DNA from 2 places in the Reichenbachiella sp. MSK19-1 genome. Region 1 is predicted to be linked to the other one. Evidence: riboswitches for the same ligand, from Rfam matches in the RefSeq annotation. Region 1 holds a riboswitch; the other holds the start of a gene.
What was found. A riboswitch is a leader RNA that binds a small molecule or an ion and turns the genes downstream of it on or off. The one in region 1 is predicted to bind S-adenosylmethionine.
Positions count from the first base shown of each region.

Region 1 (8,601 bases):
GGCGTTCTGCAGTGTTGGCTGGAGCGAGTGTGTTGCCTTACCAAAGTGTAGAAGCCAGGTCTCAGCAGGGTGAGTTGCCCATCATTAAGCCTAAAGCCTTGGCAGTGGGGGATACCGTTGGATTGGTCACGCCAGGGAGTGCTTTAGTCGGGGATGCGGAAGCTAAGGCTGAAGCCAATATGAAGGCACTAGGCTTTAAGGTCGTCAAATCTAAGAACTACAATGTGAGAACGGGTTTTGTCGCGGGGACTGATCAGCAACGTGTCGATGATCTTCATGAGATGTTTAGCAATCCTGACGTGGATGGTATAGTCTGTGCGCGTGGCGGCTATGGAACGGGTAGACTGTTACAGATGCTTGATTATGATTTGATCAAAAGGAATCCTAAGGTCTTGTTGGGGTTTAGTGATATTACAGCGTTGCATTACGCCATCTATCAACAGACCGGTTTGGTGTGTTTTCATGGGCCAGTAGCGTCTTCTGAATTTTCTATCCATACCACTACCGATGCGCAGCGGGTATTGATGGCGGGTGATCGTGCGGTCATCAAGCGACCACTGACTTGGGAAGAAAAGTCAGCCGAATCCTACCAGTACATGCGTTTGGTGGATGGAGTAGCGAAGGGGCAGCTGATAGGAGGGAATCTGAGTATCGTATGTTCCATGCTGGGCACGCCGTATGATGTGGACTACACAAACAAAATCGTCTTTCTGGAAGAGGTAGGGGAGTCCCTTTATCGCGTGGATCGGATGTTGACCCAGTTGCTGAACAGTGGTAAGCTGGATGCGTGTGCTGGCGTGGTATTAGGCGTGTTTGCGAGCTGCAGGGCTAAATCTGGTGGAGTGGATGATGATCACTACGTGACGCTCACCAAAGTGCTAAAGGATCGTTTGGGCGAGTTGAACGTGCCAGTGATTTATGGGCTACCGATTGGACATATCGATGACAATAGTACACTCCCAATAGGAATAGAAGCGAAGATGGATTCAAAAAAAGGTACACTGACCTTGCTAGAGACTGCGGTCTGCTAGTAGATCGATGTACCTTTCATGAGGAGCTAGTGTTTTATGCTAAAAAACTGCCTCAGCTATTTTTTGGACACTCGTTGATTTGCCCATCGAGTAATAGTGGAGTACAGGTACACCTCGCTCCATGAGCTCTTTGGATTGTTTGATACCCCATTCTATCCCTATTTCTTTTGCTTGTTTATTGTCCTTGCATTGCTGCAGTGCTTCACTTAGTTCTACAGGCAGGTCGATGTGAAAAATACTCGGTAGTATGGTGGATTGGGCTTTCGTAGCAATGGGCTTAAGCCCTGGGATAATTGGTACATTGATCCCCATCTCACGGCAATGATCTACAAACTCAAAGTATTTCTCATTGTCAAAGAACATCTGAGTCACGATGTATTCTGCACCCGCTTCTACTTTCTGTTTCAAGAAGTCAAGATCCATTTCTAGGTTGGGTGCTTCGAAGTGTTTCTCAGGATAACCCGCTACACCAATACAAAAATCAGTCGGTGTAGGATCGTCCAAACTGTCGTCAAGGTAGACTCCTTTGTTGAGTCCATCGACCTGATGTAGTAGGTCGATCGCATAGTTGTTGCCATCTTTCTGAGGGATGAATTTCCCTTCGGATTTGATAGCGTCTCCACGTAGCAAAAGGACATTGTCTATCCCCAAGAAATCTAGATCGATTAGCGCGTTTTCGGTTTCTTCCTTAGAGAAACCACCACATATGATATGCGGCACTGGATCTACATCATAGCGATGACGGATCGCTGCACAGATGCCTACTGTGCCTGGACGCTTGCGGGTTGTTTTCTTTTCTAGTAGCCCGCTCGGATGCTTTTTGTAGACGTATTCTTCTCGGTGGTAGGTCACGTCGATAAACGGTGGATTGAACTCCATCAAAGGATCGAGGTGATTGAATATGGTCTGTACGTTTTCGCCTTTTTTGGGAGGGATGATCTCAAGTGAAAAGAGTGTCTTCCCGTTGGCGTTTTTAATATGTTCGGTAACCTTCATAGGTTGTTTGTTAATCGTTATTCTTTAATAGGTAATAGGGCAAAACTAGGCATCATAAGCGAGATTTGGCGAAAGCCATTTTTCTGCTTCTTCTAGCGTCAACCCTTTTCTTGCGGCGTAGTCTTTTACTTGATCTTTTTCGATTTTCCCCAATCCGAAGTATTTCGAATGCTCGTTGGCGAAATAGAATCCACTCACGGATGAAGCTGGGTACATGGCGTTAGACTCAGTCAGGATGATGCCTGTTTCTTTTTCTGCATTGAGCAGATCAAATAGAATAGGCTTTTCGGTATGGTCTGGACAGGCAGGGTAGCCAGGTGCAGGACGTATGCCTTTGTATTTTTCTGAGATCAGCGCATCGTTTTCGAGCGATTCATCTGGGGCATAGGCCCACAGTTCTTTTCTGACTTTGGCGTGCATCAGTTCGGCAAATGCCTCTGCCAATCGATCCGCTACAGCTTTGATCATGATGACGTTGTAGTCGTCATGATCTTTCTCGAACTGCTCGATGAGTTTTTCGATCCCGATACCTGTGGTGACGGCAAAGCCCCCCATGTAATCTTGGCGACCTGAAGTTTTCGGCGCTACAAAATCAGCCAGCGATAGATTGGCGATGTTCTTTCCTTTCTTCCCTTGCTGACGCAAAAAGTGGAAAGTGGTGACTGCTTTTCCTTCGCGATCTGATATTTCTATGTCATCCCCGTTTGTGTTGATAGCTGGGTAGATACCGATCACGCCGTTGGCCTGTAGGCTTCTTTTGGCGATCACATCATCGAGCATCTTGTTGGCATCTTCGTAGAGCTTGGTCGCCTCGGTACCGATCACCTCGTCTTGTAGGATTTTAGGATACTTGCCTTTGAGCATCCACGTCTGGAAGAAGGGTGTCCAGTCGATGAACTTTCTGATTTCTTCTAATGGATAGTTGTTGAAGGTCTTGTTGCCGATGAACTTGGGCTCGGTGATAGGAGTGGTCTCCCAGTCAATCTGAAAGTGATTGGCTTTCGCCTCTGGCCACTTGATGTAGTTTTTATCCTTGGTTCTCCCCGCATGATTTTCTCGTGCTTCGAGGTATTCTTGTTTGGTTTTGGCGACAAAGGCCTCTTTCTTTCCGCTAAGGAGATCACCTGCGACAGGTACACTCCGTGACGCATCGAGGACGTGGATCACTGGGCCACTATAGCACGGGTCTACTTTGACAGCTGTGTGAATACGCGAAGTAGTCGCACCACCGATCAGTAGTGGGTAGCTAGCGCCCTCTTTTTCGAGGAGCTTCGCAAAATCAACCATTTCGTCTAGTGACGGAGTGATGAGTCCACTTAGGCCTATGATGTCTGCATTGACTTCTTTGGCTTTGGCGAGGATCTTTTCGTTGGGGACCATGACGCCCATGTCTATGATCTCGTAGTTGTTGCAGGCCATGACTACTCCGACGATGTTTTTGCCAATATCGTGTACATCGCCTTTGACAGTAGCGAGTAGGACAGTCCCGGCATTTTTAGCATCACCTTCTGCTTTTTCTGCTTCGAGGTAGGGAGTCAAATAGGCAACTGCCTTTTTCATAACTCTGGCACTTTTGACTACTTGAGGCAAGAACATTTTTCCTTCGCCGAACAGATCGCCTACGACATTCATACCGTCCATGAGTGGACCTTCGATGACGTGTAGTGGCTTGTCTAGCGACTGGCGAGCTTCTTCGGTATCCTCATCGATGAATTCCACGATTCCTTTGACAAGGGCGTGTTCGATTCTTTTGCCCACTGGCAAAGAACGCCATTCGTCGTTTTTCTTTTCTTTCTTTTCTGCACCGATAAAGGACTCTGCAAAGTCTAATAAACGCTCCGTCGCGTCATCTCTGCGGTCAAGTAATACGTCCTCGACATGTTCTAGCAGATCTTTCGGGATGTCGTCGTATATCTCCAACATGGCAGGGTTAACGATCCCCATGTCCATGCCTTGACCAATGGCGTGATAGAGAAATGCAGAATGCATGGCTTCACGTACGGGGTTGTTGCCTCGAAAAGAGAACGAGACATTACTCACCCCACCGCTGACGTGTGCAGCAGGGAGGTTTTCTCTTACCCAACGTGTCGCTTTAAAGAAGTCCATGGCGTTTTGCCTGTGCTCTTCCATCCCTGTAGCGACAGGGAAGATGTTGAGGTCAAAGATGATGTCTTCTGGCTTGAAATTAATTTTTGGACCAACCATCAGTTCATAAGATCGCTTGACGATCTCGACGCGTCGCTCATAGTTGTCGGCTTGTCCATCTTCGTCAAAGGCCATGACGATTACGGCTGCTCCGTACTGCTTGACAAGTTTGGCCTGTCGGATGAATTCTTCTTCGCCGACCTTGAGACTGATAGAGTTGACTACAGACTTACCTTGGGTACATTTTAATCCCGCTTCGATGATTTCCCACTTGGACGAATCAATCATGACCGGTACTCGTGCAATATCTGGCTCAGAAGCCATCAGGTTGAGGAAGTTGGTCATGGTTTCAGCTCCTTCGAGCATCCCTTCATCCATGTTTACATCGATGATCTGCGCGCCTCCTTCGACTTGGTTGCGTGCTACAGCGAGTGCTTCTTCGAATTTCTCTTCTTTGATGAGACGAAGAAACATCCTAGAGCCTGTTACATTGGTACGCTCGCCGACGTTGATGAAGTTCATGTCAGGTGTAACGACTAGGGGTTCTAATCCGCTGAGTTTCATCGGCTCGTATTCGTGCCACTTGTATTGGTACTTGCCAGGGTAATCGGGATGAATGATTAAGTCCATATATTTTTATTTAGTCGATGGTCTTTGGGTGTCCCCAATGCCATGGATTTATTCTTTTTTTTGAAACGGCTCTAGGTTTTGGCTAAAGAGCTGGGTTATCACTGAGTTAATTGTCTCGGTTCATATTTAGCAGCCAGTTCTGCGATGGCCTTGATGTGCTCAGGAGTCGTGCCACAGCAGCCTCCGATGATGTTGATCAGTCCATCGTCGAGGAACTCTTTGATCTGATCGACCATGTCCTCAGGCGTTTCATCGTACTCTCCAAACTCGTTGGGTAGTCCGGCGTTAGGGTGTGCGCTGATGTTGAAGGTTGACTTACTTGATAGCGTACTGAGGTAAGGTTTCAATTCTCTCGCGCCGAGTGCACAGTTGAGACCTACACTGAGGAGGTCTAAGTGTGATACAGAGATCAAAAAGGCCTCTGTGTTTTGGCCTGATAGGATTCTACCACTTGCATCAGTGATTGTACCTGATACCATGATCGGTATCTTGATGCCGCGCGCTTCGGCTATGCGGTCGATAGCCATCAGTGCTGCTTTGGAGTTGAGGGTGTCGGTGATGGTTTCCACGAGTAGGAGGTCTGCACCTCCGTCAAGTAGAGCCTTGGCCTGCTCGGTAAATGCCTCCAACAATTGATCGTAAGTGATGGCTCTAAACCCTGGATTATTTACGTCTGGAGACATAGATGCCAGCCGGTTGGTAGGTCCCATAGATCCTACGACAAAGCGTGGTTTGCTGGGGTCTTTGGCTGTGAATTCATCGGTTACTTCTTTGGCGATTTTGGCAGATTCGTAGTTGATACGGTAGACCCAGTCTTCTAGCTGATAATCAGCCTGTGCCACCCATGTACTCCCAAAGGTGTTGGTCTCTATGATGTCTGCACCAGCTTCGAGATAGTCAGAGCAGATGGCTTTGATGATGTCTGGCCGGGTGATGGATAGCAAATCATTGTTGCCTTTGAGAGGGACGGGATGATCTTTTAGTTCTTCGTTTCTGAAGTCTTTTTCTTCCAATTGATACCGCTGAATCATGGTCCCCATGGCTCCATCCAATATCAATATTCTGCTCTTGAGAATATCTCTAATGTTCATATCTATAGTTTAATCAACTACTTACCTAGAAAAATATCGTTCGATGAATACCTATCTTATATCCAGATATTCGCATCTAGAATGGGAGTTGGCACAACATCCAATATTGCGGCTATGGATATGTTGCCAAGATGTCTTCGGGCCCAGTCCCTCGATCTTTCTTGATAAGTGCTGCAAAGATAGGGCTTTTTGATAGAGTATCAAGGCAATGAGCTAAAAGCCCAAAGGTGTTTTGGTGCAGTTTAGTGAGGTTGATGAATTGTCCCTTTGTTTTGGGAGAATTCGTAATTCTTGGTGCAATTCAGCGCTGGTTTTTGAGGAATTTTATTTTATGACAAAAAGCAGGCTGTTGTCTGTTTATATCTCTTCTTTCCAGACCTGCCTACGGTTACCTTTGTATTCAATAGATGATCGAAAAAGTCATTAAAGTATACCGAACTATTCACTTAAACTTTTCAATATGGATAAAGCCAAAACTAAAATTGTTATCATGTTAATAGCTTACACAGTTGTCATGTTGGCCTTTATGCAAGTGTAAGATTTGTTCAAATGACATGAGGGAAATTCACCAATCAAGGTGAGGATCGGTTCTTATTCTAATGATAAATGATTATCCTTAGTGTAGGAATCGATCTTTTTATATAGAAAGAAATGGAGAAGATATCAAAGTTGAAAGTGGAACGCGTGGTACAAGAGACCCATGATGCAATAACTGTTTTTTTCAAACAACCGCTGTTCTGGAAGCTGAAGTATTCGGCAGGACAGTACTTGACTGCTCTAGTGGAAATAGGTGGTCAGATGGAGCGCAGGTGTTTTTCTCTCAATAGTGCCCCAGGTATAGAGGAAGAATTGAGTATCACGGTCAAGAGGTTGAACGATGGAGATGTGTCTAGCCAATTGTTTGAGACGGTCAAGGTAGGAAATAGGATCAAAGTACTGCATCCGCAGGGAGAATTCACTGTTACTCCTGATCCTGAGAACAAACGCCATATACTTTTGTTTGGAGGGGGGAGTGGAATCGCACCACTCATGTCTATTCTAAAGACTGTTTTAAATCTGGAACCAAAGAGTATTGTCTCGTTGTTTTATGGTAATCGTGACGAAGAGTCTATTATCTACAATGAGGAACTGAAGGATCTCAAGTTTGATTTTAAGGATCGATTGAATCTGGTACATATTCTGGAAGACCCTGGGACAAAGCAGTCCTATCGAAAGGGTCGAGTAGAACGAGGGCAAGTCCCTGAGTTGCTAAAACTTGTCCCTAAATTCCCTTTTGGACATACCTATTGTTATATCTGCGGCCCCTCTGGTATGATGATAGAAGCAGAGGCAGGTCTGCTCATGTCTGGAGTGCCTCGTTCTAATATTTTTATAGAACGCTATAGCCAGCAGGTATCCATACATGAGGCACGGGCTAAGGTGGCTTTGGTTCAGAATCGAGATATTCGACTGATTCATGGAGGTGCCACGAATATGATTACGGTAAAAGCCAACCGAAGTATCTTAAATGCAGCATTGGATGAGGGGCTGGATCTGCCCTATGTCTGCAAAGATGGTATCTGCGGGGGCTGCAAGGCAGTATGTGAATCTGGCGAAGTGTATATGCCAAAAGATCATGTCCTGGACGAGTCAGAAGTCGCCCAAAACATGATCTTATCTTGTGTCAGTTATCCGGTCACCAACAATGTAGTAGTACGGATACTGGATGATCCCAAGTGATGCTATAGAATCATGGAATTCAGATTTAAGACTTCTTTACGATAATGTAAGTAACAGAGACTTGATCTGTGACCACCATGTCTGAGGGTTGGTAGCTGGAGGTGTTGCTGTCTGCCATGCTTCTCACCATATCAAACTCCATTGTTTTGGCCATGGGTTGTGCATTGTTTGCATAATGACTGATCTCCTTTACCCCTTTGATTTCATAGCCTGCTTGTAGAGACAGTATTTCCGCTTGTTCGAGTGCATCTTTTATTGCTGCTTTGAGGAGTACGGTTCTGGTGAGTTCTTTTTGTGCCTCTGATAATTCGAAGGAAATCGAGAGGTTTGGTGCAGACTCTTTTGCTGTCGTGGTATTGAGCACATTCAGAAGTTTTTTGACATCATAGGCGAATTTGACAACTAGGGTTTGACTCGCGATGTATTCTTCACCACTGACTTTTCCTTGGTTGTAGATTTTGCTTTCTCGGATGTTGAACTGTGACGTTTTGATTTCCTCTTCTTTAAAGCCCGATTTTTTGAGTTGACCGATGAGACTGTTGACTCTCGTATTCATGGTTTCTACAGCAGTGTCATAGTTCTTTTCATTGGCAGAGATTCGGTAGGTGAACACGGCTATTTGCGGATTGGTCGCTACTTCTGATTGACCTGTTACCTGTATGATTGATTCGGTTTGTGCCTGAGCCATCAGCCCGATGCTGAGACACAGGAGGGTAGTGAGTATATGTTTCATGATAATGTGTTTTTATTATGTGAGTTTAAACGCAAGAACCGTTCCTAAATGTTACCAGTCTCTTTTGGTGAGCAATAAGTATGAAATACCTATGAATGCTAAAATCCACGCTACAGCATAGTTCAATTCTGTCATACTGATATGGGTTTGGACTTCTTCTGGGTTGAGCAGGTTGATAGGGCTTTGGATCAGGTTGTCCAGTGCATTAATAGGGAGCAGCTGTATCAATAGCCCCTCTCCATCTAGAAATACCCAG
Region 1 is NZ_MIER01000002.1:802,392-810,992, forward strand. Features, by position in the region: gene BGP76_RS03495 (LD-carboxypeptidase) at 1-1,031, shown strand, start outside; gene metF (methylenetetrahydrofolate reductase [NAD(P)H]) at 1,071-2,027, opposite strand; gene metH (methionine synthase) at 2,073-4,802, opposite strand; gene BGP76_RS03510 (homocysteine S-methyltransferase family protein) at 4,901-5,893, opposite strand; SAM riboswitch class I at 5,942-6,064, opposite strand; gene BGP76_RS03515 (ferredoxin--NADP reductase) at 6,545-7,612, shown strand; gene BGP76_RS03520 (SIMPL domain-containing protein) at 7,638-8,345, opposite strand; gene BGP76_RS03525 (ABC transporter permease subunit) at 8,397-8,601, opposite strand, start outside.

Region 2 (8,601 bases), on a different contig from region 1:
AGATCGACGATCTGATGAGCCATGGATTTGGCTGTCACTAGGCTCTCGTTGTTCTCTGAGCTTAGGTTAGTCATGCTCCCTGAGTTGTCTAGGTAGATGATAACCGTGTTTTCGTTGAGACCATTCTCTTGCCCTGGGATGAAGGGTTGGGCAAAGGCCAAAACCAGAAAAGTAATAAAGGCCAGTCTGCAGAGTAGGACGAGCAGTTGTTTGAGCTGTAGCTTGGAAGAGGACTTCTTTTTGACTTGATTCAAAAATTTAACATTTGAGAATCGGATTAGCTTCGCCTTTCGAAAATTGAATAAATGAACAATTATCGGGATACTTAGGGCGATCAGCCCCCATAAGAATGTCGGATTGGCAAAGTTCATCGCAGCAAATCTAATCCAAAATGTAGGGTAGAAAAGTTCCGATGAATTAAAAATTAGTTAGTAGTCGTTTTATCGCGTTTTGCTAAAAAATCATCGATCTCAATACCCCTATTTTTATTTGGTTTTTAAAATCCTTATATTCGAATTGTTGTTGTGGATTAAGATTTGATTAGTCCTTTTTATTTTGAGTTTTTGACCTTGGGGTTCAAGTTAAGTCTTGAACCCTATTTTTTTGCTCCTTCCTGAACGGGTGCAGGAGGTCAAAAACAGAGATCAATCCGTATTTCTGGGGGAGAGGTAGTAGATCACTTCGTGATTCAAGATTCATTGTTCGATATTCATTATTGTTTTTCGTGAATAACCATCTCTTATAAGTCCTTGAGGTTAAAATGAATAATTGGAATAAAAAATATCGAACTTGTCTACCGAGTTTATCCCTCCAACTTTACAGACTGACCCAAAAACTGTTTTGTATTCGTGGAATGTTTCTGTCAATTCAATCACAGTAGGTTTAGACGCTAAACAACTGAATAGTTTTACTCCCCTCTAAAACTAATATCGCATACTTAATTAGCTTTTCGTGACTGAACGATACCGTACACTAGTGTCTCATACCTGAACATTTTTCTGAATATTGGACGATTCTTTATTGTTGTAAAGTGCAGTTAATCAGTGTTTTGTGTGTGTGGCACTTTTATTGGCATGTCTTGGTCAATATCGAAATAGACATTGACTCAGTGGACAGAATAATACCTAAAAAGAAGTGGACAAAAAGCAAGCTATTATCCATAGCCGTAGGAGTGGTACTCTTGAGCTTTGTGATATACAGAGTAGTGTTCGCCGATGGAGGAGTTAAGCTTAAAGTTGATAGGGATAAGATTAAGATCGCTACCGTAGCTATGGGGCAGTTTAGGGAATTTATACCCGTTGATGGGACGGTGCTACCTATCAAAACGATTAGACTGGATGCAATAGAAGGCGGGATAGTGGAGCGTCGCTATTTAGAAGGGGGGGTATTGGTCGAGCAGGGTGACACTATACTGAAGTTAGCTAACAATAATCTAGTGCAAAGTTTTATTCGAGAAGAGACGCAGGCTTTTATATTGGTTAACAATCTGGAGAATACCAAACTGAACCTCCAACGGACTCAGTTCGAGCTCAAACGTAGATTGATCGATCTGGATTATGATATAGCGGACGCAAAGGATACTTATGATAGAGCGGTAAAGCTTAAAACTGAAAAGATAATTTCCGATCAAGAATTTCAAAGAATCAAGCGGGGGTATGATAGACTCGTCGATACGAGAGAGATTGAAATCGAATCTCAAGCATTTGATACTAAAAATGCCAGAATACAGATCCGGCAGACAGAAGAGACATTGATTCGAACGCACAGTAATTTAGAATTGATCAAGGCCAATTTGGAGAACCTATATGTCAAAGCACCCATCGCAGGTAGATTATCTTCGGTTAGTGCGGAGGTAGGAGAATCGATACAGATGGGACAAAATATTGGTCAGATAGATGATATGAATGGGTTTAAAATCCGAGCTGCTATAGACGAGCATTATATTTCTAGAATCTATGAAGGGTTGAAGGGTAGTACAGATTTAACAGATGGTAGGCATAGCCTAGAGATTACAAAAATATACCCTGAAGTGAGTAACGGAATCTTCTCAGTTGATATGAAATTCTCCCAGGAACTACAAAAAGGTGTGCGTAGAGGACAGACTTTGCAGATCAATCTACAACTCAGTGAGAATATCGAAGCGCTACAAATACCTAGAGGTAGCTTTTATCAAACAACAGGAGGGAGCTGGGTTTTTGTTGTGACGTCTGAAGGGGGAGCTGCGGTGAGACGACAGATTAAACTCGGAAAACAAAACCCGAGGTACTATGAAGTGCTGGAGGGGCTGGATCCCGGAGAACAAGTAGTGATCTCCTCTTACAATGGGTATGAAGATAAGGATAGACTGATATTTAACTAAAAGGGAGTAAAACAAAGAGGAACAATGGAAAATACGACTTCACTAATCAAAACAGTAGGTCTGAAGAAGGTCTATCATACAGATGAAATAGAGACTACCGCATTAGGTGGGGTCAATTTGGATATCAAAAACGGAGAGTTCGTTGCGATTATGGGGCCATCTGGGTGTGGTAAATCTACTCTGCTCAATATCCTCGGGTTATTAGATAATCCTTCTCAGGGTGAATTTTACTTTGATAACCAGGAGATTTCCCAATACGGCGAACGCAAAAGAGCCGATCTTAGAAAGGAGAATATTGGGTTTGTGTTTCAGAATTTTAATCTCATCGATGAATTGACGGTTTTTGAAAATATCGAGTTGCCGTTGATCTATCTTAAGTATTCTGCCTCCGAAAGGAGGAAAAGAGTGGAAGAGGTGATGGAGCAGATGAAAATCATGCACCGCAGGAATCATTTTCCTCAGCAGTTGTCAGGCGGGCAGCAGCAGCGAGCGGCGATTTCTCGAGCGGTTATAGCTAAGCCAAATATGATCTTGGCAGATGAGCCAACAGGTAATTTGGATTCGGTGAATGGGCAAGAAGTGATGAGTCTCCTCAGCGAACTCAATGACAAAGGCACGACCGTGGTGATGGTGACGCACTCCCCGATAGACGCAGAGTATGCCCATCGTATAATCAACCTATTCGATGGGCAAGTTGTCTCAGAAAATATCAATCCCTCGAACAAAACCTTGGTGTAAACGACAGTAATAAGTTTTCTCAATAATTAGTAAAATCCTCAATGGGTGTCCGTGATAGATGGGCATCCACTTGGGAACTAAATAATAACACGATGAAAGGTATATTGATAATAATAATGATGATGGTAGGCTATTGGCTATGTGCCCATGAGCAAGCACCCGTTCATCAGTCTGAACAAGTGCTTACGCTGGATGCTTCTAGGTAATGCATGCGGTGTTTATCCTAGTGCGATCACATTGATTTCTGGGATTTCTAGCCATTGTGCTTCTTTCATTTTTTGACGTGAGATGTAGCCGATCCAGTAGTTGCCATAGCGACTAGAATACTTTTCCAATACTTCCGTAAAATCTGCTTCGTCTGGTTGCTGATCAGCGAACCTTACGTAAACCCTCATTTGGAAGTCTTCATGGAGTTCGATCTTTTCCTTTGACTTAGCAGATTTTTTATATTCGTAGCGGTAGCCATAGCCTAGCGCCGATATATCTGATAGTACTGCTGATCCAGTTGGTTTGTCGCCAGCTCCCTTTCCATACAAGAATTGACTTTCTGAGAATGCGCTTTCTAATATGACTGCATTGTATTCGTTTTTGGTCTGAGCCAAAATAGAAGACTTGTCTACAAAAGTCGGTAGGACGGTTGCGTCAATTTGACTGCCAATTTTCTTTGCTTTTGCGATGAGCTTGATTTCAAAATTATTTTTCTGTGCAAATTCGATATCGAAGGTGTTGATTTTGGTGATCCCGAGCGTGAAAAGCGTATGTGGGTCTGTGATCAACCCAAAGGCGTGATAGAGTAGGATGCAAAGCTTGTATCTAGCATCGATCCCTTCCACATCTAGCGTCGGGTCAGATTCTGCGAACCCCAGATCTTGTGCTTCTTTGAGTACATCTTCGTAAGGAGCACTCTCATTGATCATTTTAGTGAGGATGAAATTGGTCGAACCGTTGAATATCCCCTCGATGGAAGTCAGAAGGTCGTTATCGTAGTATTCTTCCAAGTTGCGGATGATCGGAATACTCGCGCAGCATGAGCCTTCGTAGAGGAAGGATACTTTGTTTTGCTTTTGTAGTGCAAGAAGTTCTTCGAGATGCTCTGCGATCATTTTTTTGTTGGCTGAGACGACGTGCTTGCCGCTGTTCATGGCAGTCTTGACGATCTCAAAAGCTGCTTCTGCATCATCTATCAGCTCCACGATCACGTCGATCTCTGGATTGTCCAAGAGCTCGGTTTTGTCATCGGTAAACAAAGTCGCATCGAGGCTTCTTGGTTTAGTGATGTTCTTAATGCAAAATTTGGCAATCTCTGCTTGTATGGTGTTGGATTGCTGTAGCACGTGATACAAGCCCTGTCCAACCACACCAAATCCGAATATTCCTAGTTTCATACGTCTAATTATTTTCGTTTTTCAATCATCTTTGTAGAAGACTTTCAAGGACTTTTGTCTGGAAAAGGGCATAAAAAAATCCCTTCCAGACAAGCTAGAAGGGATGATATATTTTTTGAAATTGTATCTCGTGCCTCTCGCTTATCTTTTCCGATTGCTCGGAACTGGAATTAGCACCCTTCCGTCTCGCGGGGGTTGCTAAGGTTTCGCAGGGCCAAATCCCTCCACCTTTCTTGATAAGTCATTCAATAAAAATAGAACTGTCGCAAATGTAAAGAAGAGAACTTCTACGAAACAAGTATTTAATTTATTCTTTTAATAAATACTCACTACTCACTACCTCATTTCATATACACTACCTTATTGCCATTGTTGTCCATGACGAAAGCCTTGGTTTTGGCAGTGCCTATTTTGAAGGAGACTTGTTCGATTTGGGCTAGATCCCGTTCTAGAGGCATGAACTCTGTCGTCTCTACTGATTCGTAGGGTAGATGGATGAGTTCGAGAATGATACCGTCTTTGGTGAGGTAGTTTTGAAAGTGGAGGTTGGTGTCATCTACGATCTCGATCTCCTCAAAGCCCATCTGTGTCGTATACCACTTGAGTGTATTGATGTAGTCGGAGGATTGGATCGTGAAGTAGCAGGGGTCGATTTCATAGAGCTGAGAGTTGTTGGGGTGATTAAAAAATTGGATTTTGTTTCCGTCAGGATCTATAGCGATAAAACTTTCAATGGGTAAATTGGGGTCGGTATAGGTGTCTTTGAATAGTTTTTGTTCGTAATGCGCCAAATAGAGGTGAAGGCTGTCAAAACGGTTTGTTTTGAAGCCAATCTTATCAATACCGTTAATGTATTTCTTTCCTTCCTTGAATCGAATTTGACTTTTGAGCAAGGTGCCACTTCCTTGCCTTAGCGTGAGATGGAACTCGTCATTGCGCATTTTGACGTGCTGGTTGGGGCGGTACTCTTCAATACTAAATTGCAGGAACTTACGGTACCAACCTGCCGATACCTTGAGATCTTTGACGATCAATGTAGCACCAGTCATGCGTAGTTCGGAAATGCTCTTTTGAGAAAAGACTGGCTTAGGGTGAAACATCATCACCACATAAACGATTAACAATAGGAGAGGGGCGAAGTTTTGATTTTTGATCATGGGGTATCACTCAAATTGGAAGATCAAATGTAAGTAGTTCGAGCGCTTTATCAATTCCCTTTATGAGATAGTAGAAAAAAATTATCCGCTCAGAACTAACATCCTGTCAGAAAGGTAGTAATTTTGCATTTATTTAAAGTGAGTCTAAATAATTCGTAGCGAATGAGCAATGACGATCAAATATTAGAGGAATTTACCTCAAAAGAATACGAACACGGTTGGTCTGTGGATTTGGATGCTGATGAAGCACCCGCAGGATTGAGTGAGGAGATAGTTCGTTTTATTTCAGCCAAAAAAGAAGAGCCAGAGTGGATGCTAGAGTGGCGATTGAGCGCGTATGAGCGATGGAAAAACATGGAGGAGCCGGATTGGTCCAACGTGAAGTATCCTAAAATCGACTACCAAGCGATCAAATACTATTCTGCACCTAAGCAGAAGAAAGCTGTCGGTAGCCTCGATGAGGTCGACCCTGAGTTGATCGAGACTTTCGAGAAGCTAGGCATCTCTTTGAACGAGCAAAAGCGATTGACGGGAGTGGCTGTAGATGCGGTAATTGACTCGGTGTCTGTTGCGACGACTTTCAAAGAGACCCTTGGTGAGCGCGGAATCATATTCTGCTCGTTTAGCGAAGCGGTCAAAGAGCATCCAGAGTTGGTGAGAAAGCATCTCGGGTCTGTAGTGCCGGTTTCGGACAACTACTTCTCTGCCCTCAATTCGGCTGTGTTTTCAGACGGTTCGTTCTGTTATATCCCCAAAGGCGTCAGATGTCCGATGGAGTTATCGACTTACTTTAGAATCAATGCAGCCAATACGGGGCAGTTCGAGAGAACGCTCATCGTAGCAGACGAAGGATCATATGTGAGTTACCTCGAAGGATGTACAGCTCCACAGCGTGACGAAAACCAACTGCACGCTGCAGTGGTAGAAATCATCGCTGAGAAAGATGCGGAGGTTAAATATTCGACTGTTCAGAACTGGTACCCAGGCGACAAGAACGGCAAGGGAGGTATATACAACTTCGTGACCAAACGCGGTATCTGTGCGGGTGATCATGCGAAGATTTCGTGGACACAAGTCGAGACGGGGTCTGCTGTGACATGGAAGTACCCTTCATGTATTTTGAAAGGAGATTATTCGATCGGTGAGTTCTATTCGGTAGCAGTGACTAATAATCACCAGCAAGCGGATACTGGAACCAAGATGATTCATATAGGTAAAAACACCAAGTCAAGAATCGTATCTAAAGGGATTTCTGCGGGATATTCGCAAAACTCATACAGAGGGCAAGTGCAAGTGATGAAGCGTGCAGAGAAATCACGTAACTTCTCACAGTGTGACTCACTATTGATCGGTGATCAGTGTGGAGCGCATACGTTTCCCTACATTGATATAGAGAACTCAACTGCACAAGTGGAGCACGAAGCGACTACTTCGAAGATCGGGGAGGACCAGATATTCTACTGTACGCAGCGAGGGATTGACGAAGAAAATGCAGTAGCACTCATCGTCAATGGGTATGCCAAAGAAGTCTTGAACAAGCTCCCGATGGAGTTCGCAGTAGAAGCGCAGAAATTACTTGCGTTGACGCTCGAAGGATCGGTTGGTTGATTTCGTAGTTCTATATTCAAGCTTGAAGAAGGGTGGGAATTCAGCCTTTTGAGGGTTTGCTAAGCGCAGGTAGTTATTCAGTGTCGTTTTCAGGAAGTGGGTTCATTCTCTATTCCTATGAAGTGCTGCTTTCAACTGAGGACGACAGGTTAGGGAGTTTCTTGCATTATTAAGTATTTAAAGAATTCAGAATTCAAAGGAACTAAGTATCACTCAAGTTGATCTTGAACTTTGAATAATAAATTTTGAACATAGATTATGTTAAAAATAACAAATTTACAAGCTAGAGTAGAGGAGAAGGAAATCCTCAAAGGGATCAACTTAGAAGTGAAGCCTGGAGAAGTACATGCGATCATGGGACCGAATGGTTCGGGCAAGAGTACTTTGGCCAATGTCTTGGCGGGTAGAGAGGATTACGAAGTGACCGGTGGGTCTGTAGAGTATCTCGGTCAAGATTTGTTAGACTTGGCAGCCGAAGAGCGTGCGAGAGAAGGTATCTTCTTGGCGTTTCAGTATCCTGTAGAAATACCAGGTGTGACCACTACCAACTTCATGAAAACAGCACTGAATCAAATTAGAGAGCACAAAGGACAAGAGCCTTTGGATGCTGTGGGATTCTTGAAGCGTATGAAGGAGAAAATGGCGCTTGTAGAGATCGATCAGTCGCTATTGAGCCGTTCGCTCAACGAAGGTTTCTCTGGAGGGGAAAAGAAAAGAAACGAAATCTTCCAGATGGCGATGCTAGAGCCTAAGTTGGCACTCCTAGACGAGACGGATTCTGGACTAGATATCGATGCATTGAGAATCGTCGCAAATGGCGTCAATGCACTCAAAAACAAAGACAATGCGACCATCGTGGTGACGCATTACCAAAGATTGCTTGATTACATCGTGCCTGATTTTGTACATGTACTGTACAAAGGTCGTATCGTGAAGTCTGGTACCAAGGATTTGGCATTGGAGCTCGAGGAGAGAGGATACGATTGGATTATCAAGGATTTAGAAGGAGCAGAAGCATAAGAAGCGCATGAGTACAAAGAAAATATTTGGTCAAGAACTGATCGATCAGGCGGAGCAGTATGTTTCTAATTTGAACGGAAATGCGATCGCTCACCTGAAAGACAACAGGACGCAAGGCCTAGCATATCTGAAAGAAAATGGGTTTCCTGGTCCTAAGGCGGAGGAGTACAAGTTTACTCGTCTGACCAAGGCGATTTCTGGGAAGTTTGATTTCGCAACACCTATTGCACAGGGGGATTTGCCGATGGACAAGATCGCTGATATCAAGAAGCGACATGCAGGAGCGAATATCCTGTTTTTCATCAATGGCGTGTACAATGCCGAGCAGTCGGAG
Region 2 is NZ_MIER01000015.1:1,141,388-1,149,988, reverse strand. Features, by position in the region: gene BGP76_RS12650 (BatA domain-containing protein) at 1-371, opposite strand, end outside; gene BGP76_RS12645 (efflux RND transporter periplasmic adaptor subunit) at 1,109-2,359, shown strand; gene BGP76_RS12640 (ABC transporter ATP-binding protein) at 2,384-3,097, shown strand; gene BGP76_RS12635 (homoserine dehydrogenase) at 3,316-4,482, opposite strand; SAM riboswitch class I at 4,621-4,725, opposite strand; gene BGP76_RS12630 (hypothetical protein) at 4,824-5,639, opposite strand; gene sufB (Fe-S cluster assembly protein SufB) at 5,802-7,247, shown strand; gene sufC (Fe-S cluster assembly ATPase SufC) at 7,506-8,267, shown strand; gene sufD (Fe-S cluster assembly protein SufD) at 8,275-8,601, shown strand, end outside.
Region 2: it holds a riboswitch for S-adenosylmethionine, as region 1 does, so the genes downstream of both, BGP76_RS12635 (homoserine dehydrogenase) here and BGP76_RS03510 (homocysteine S-methyltransferase family protein) in region 1, are expected to answer to the same signal.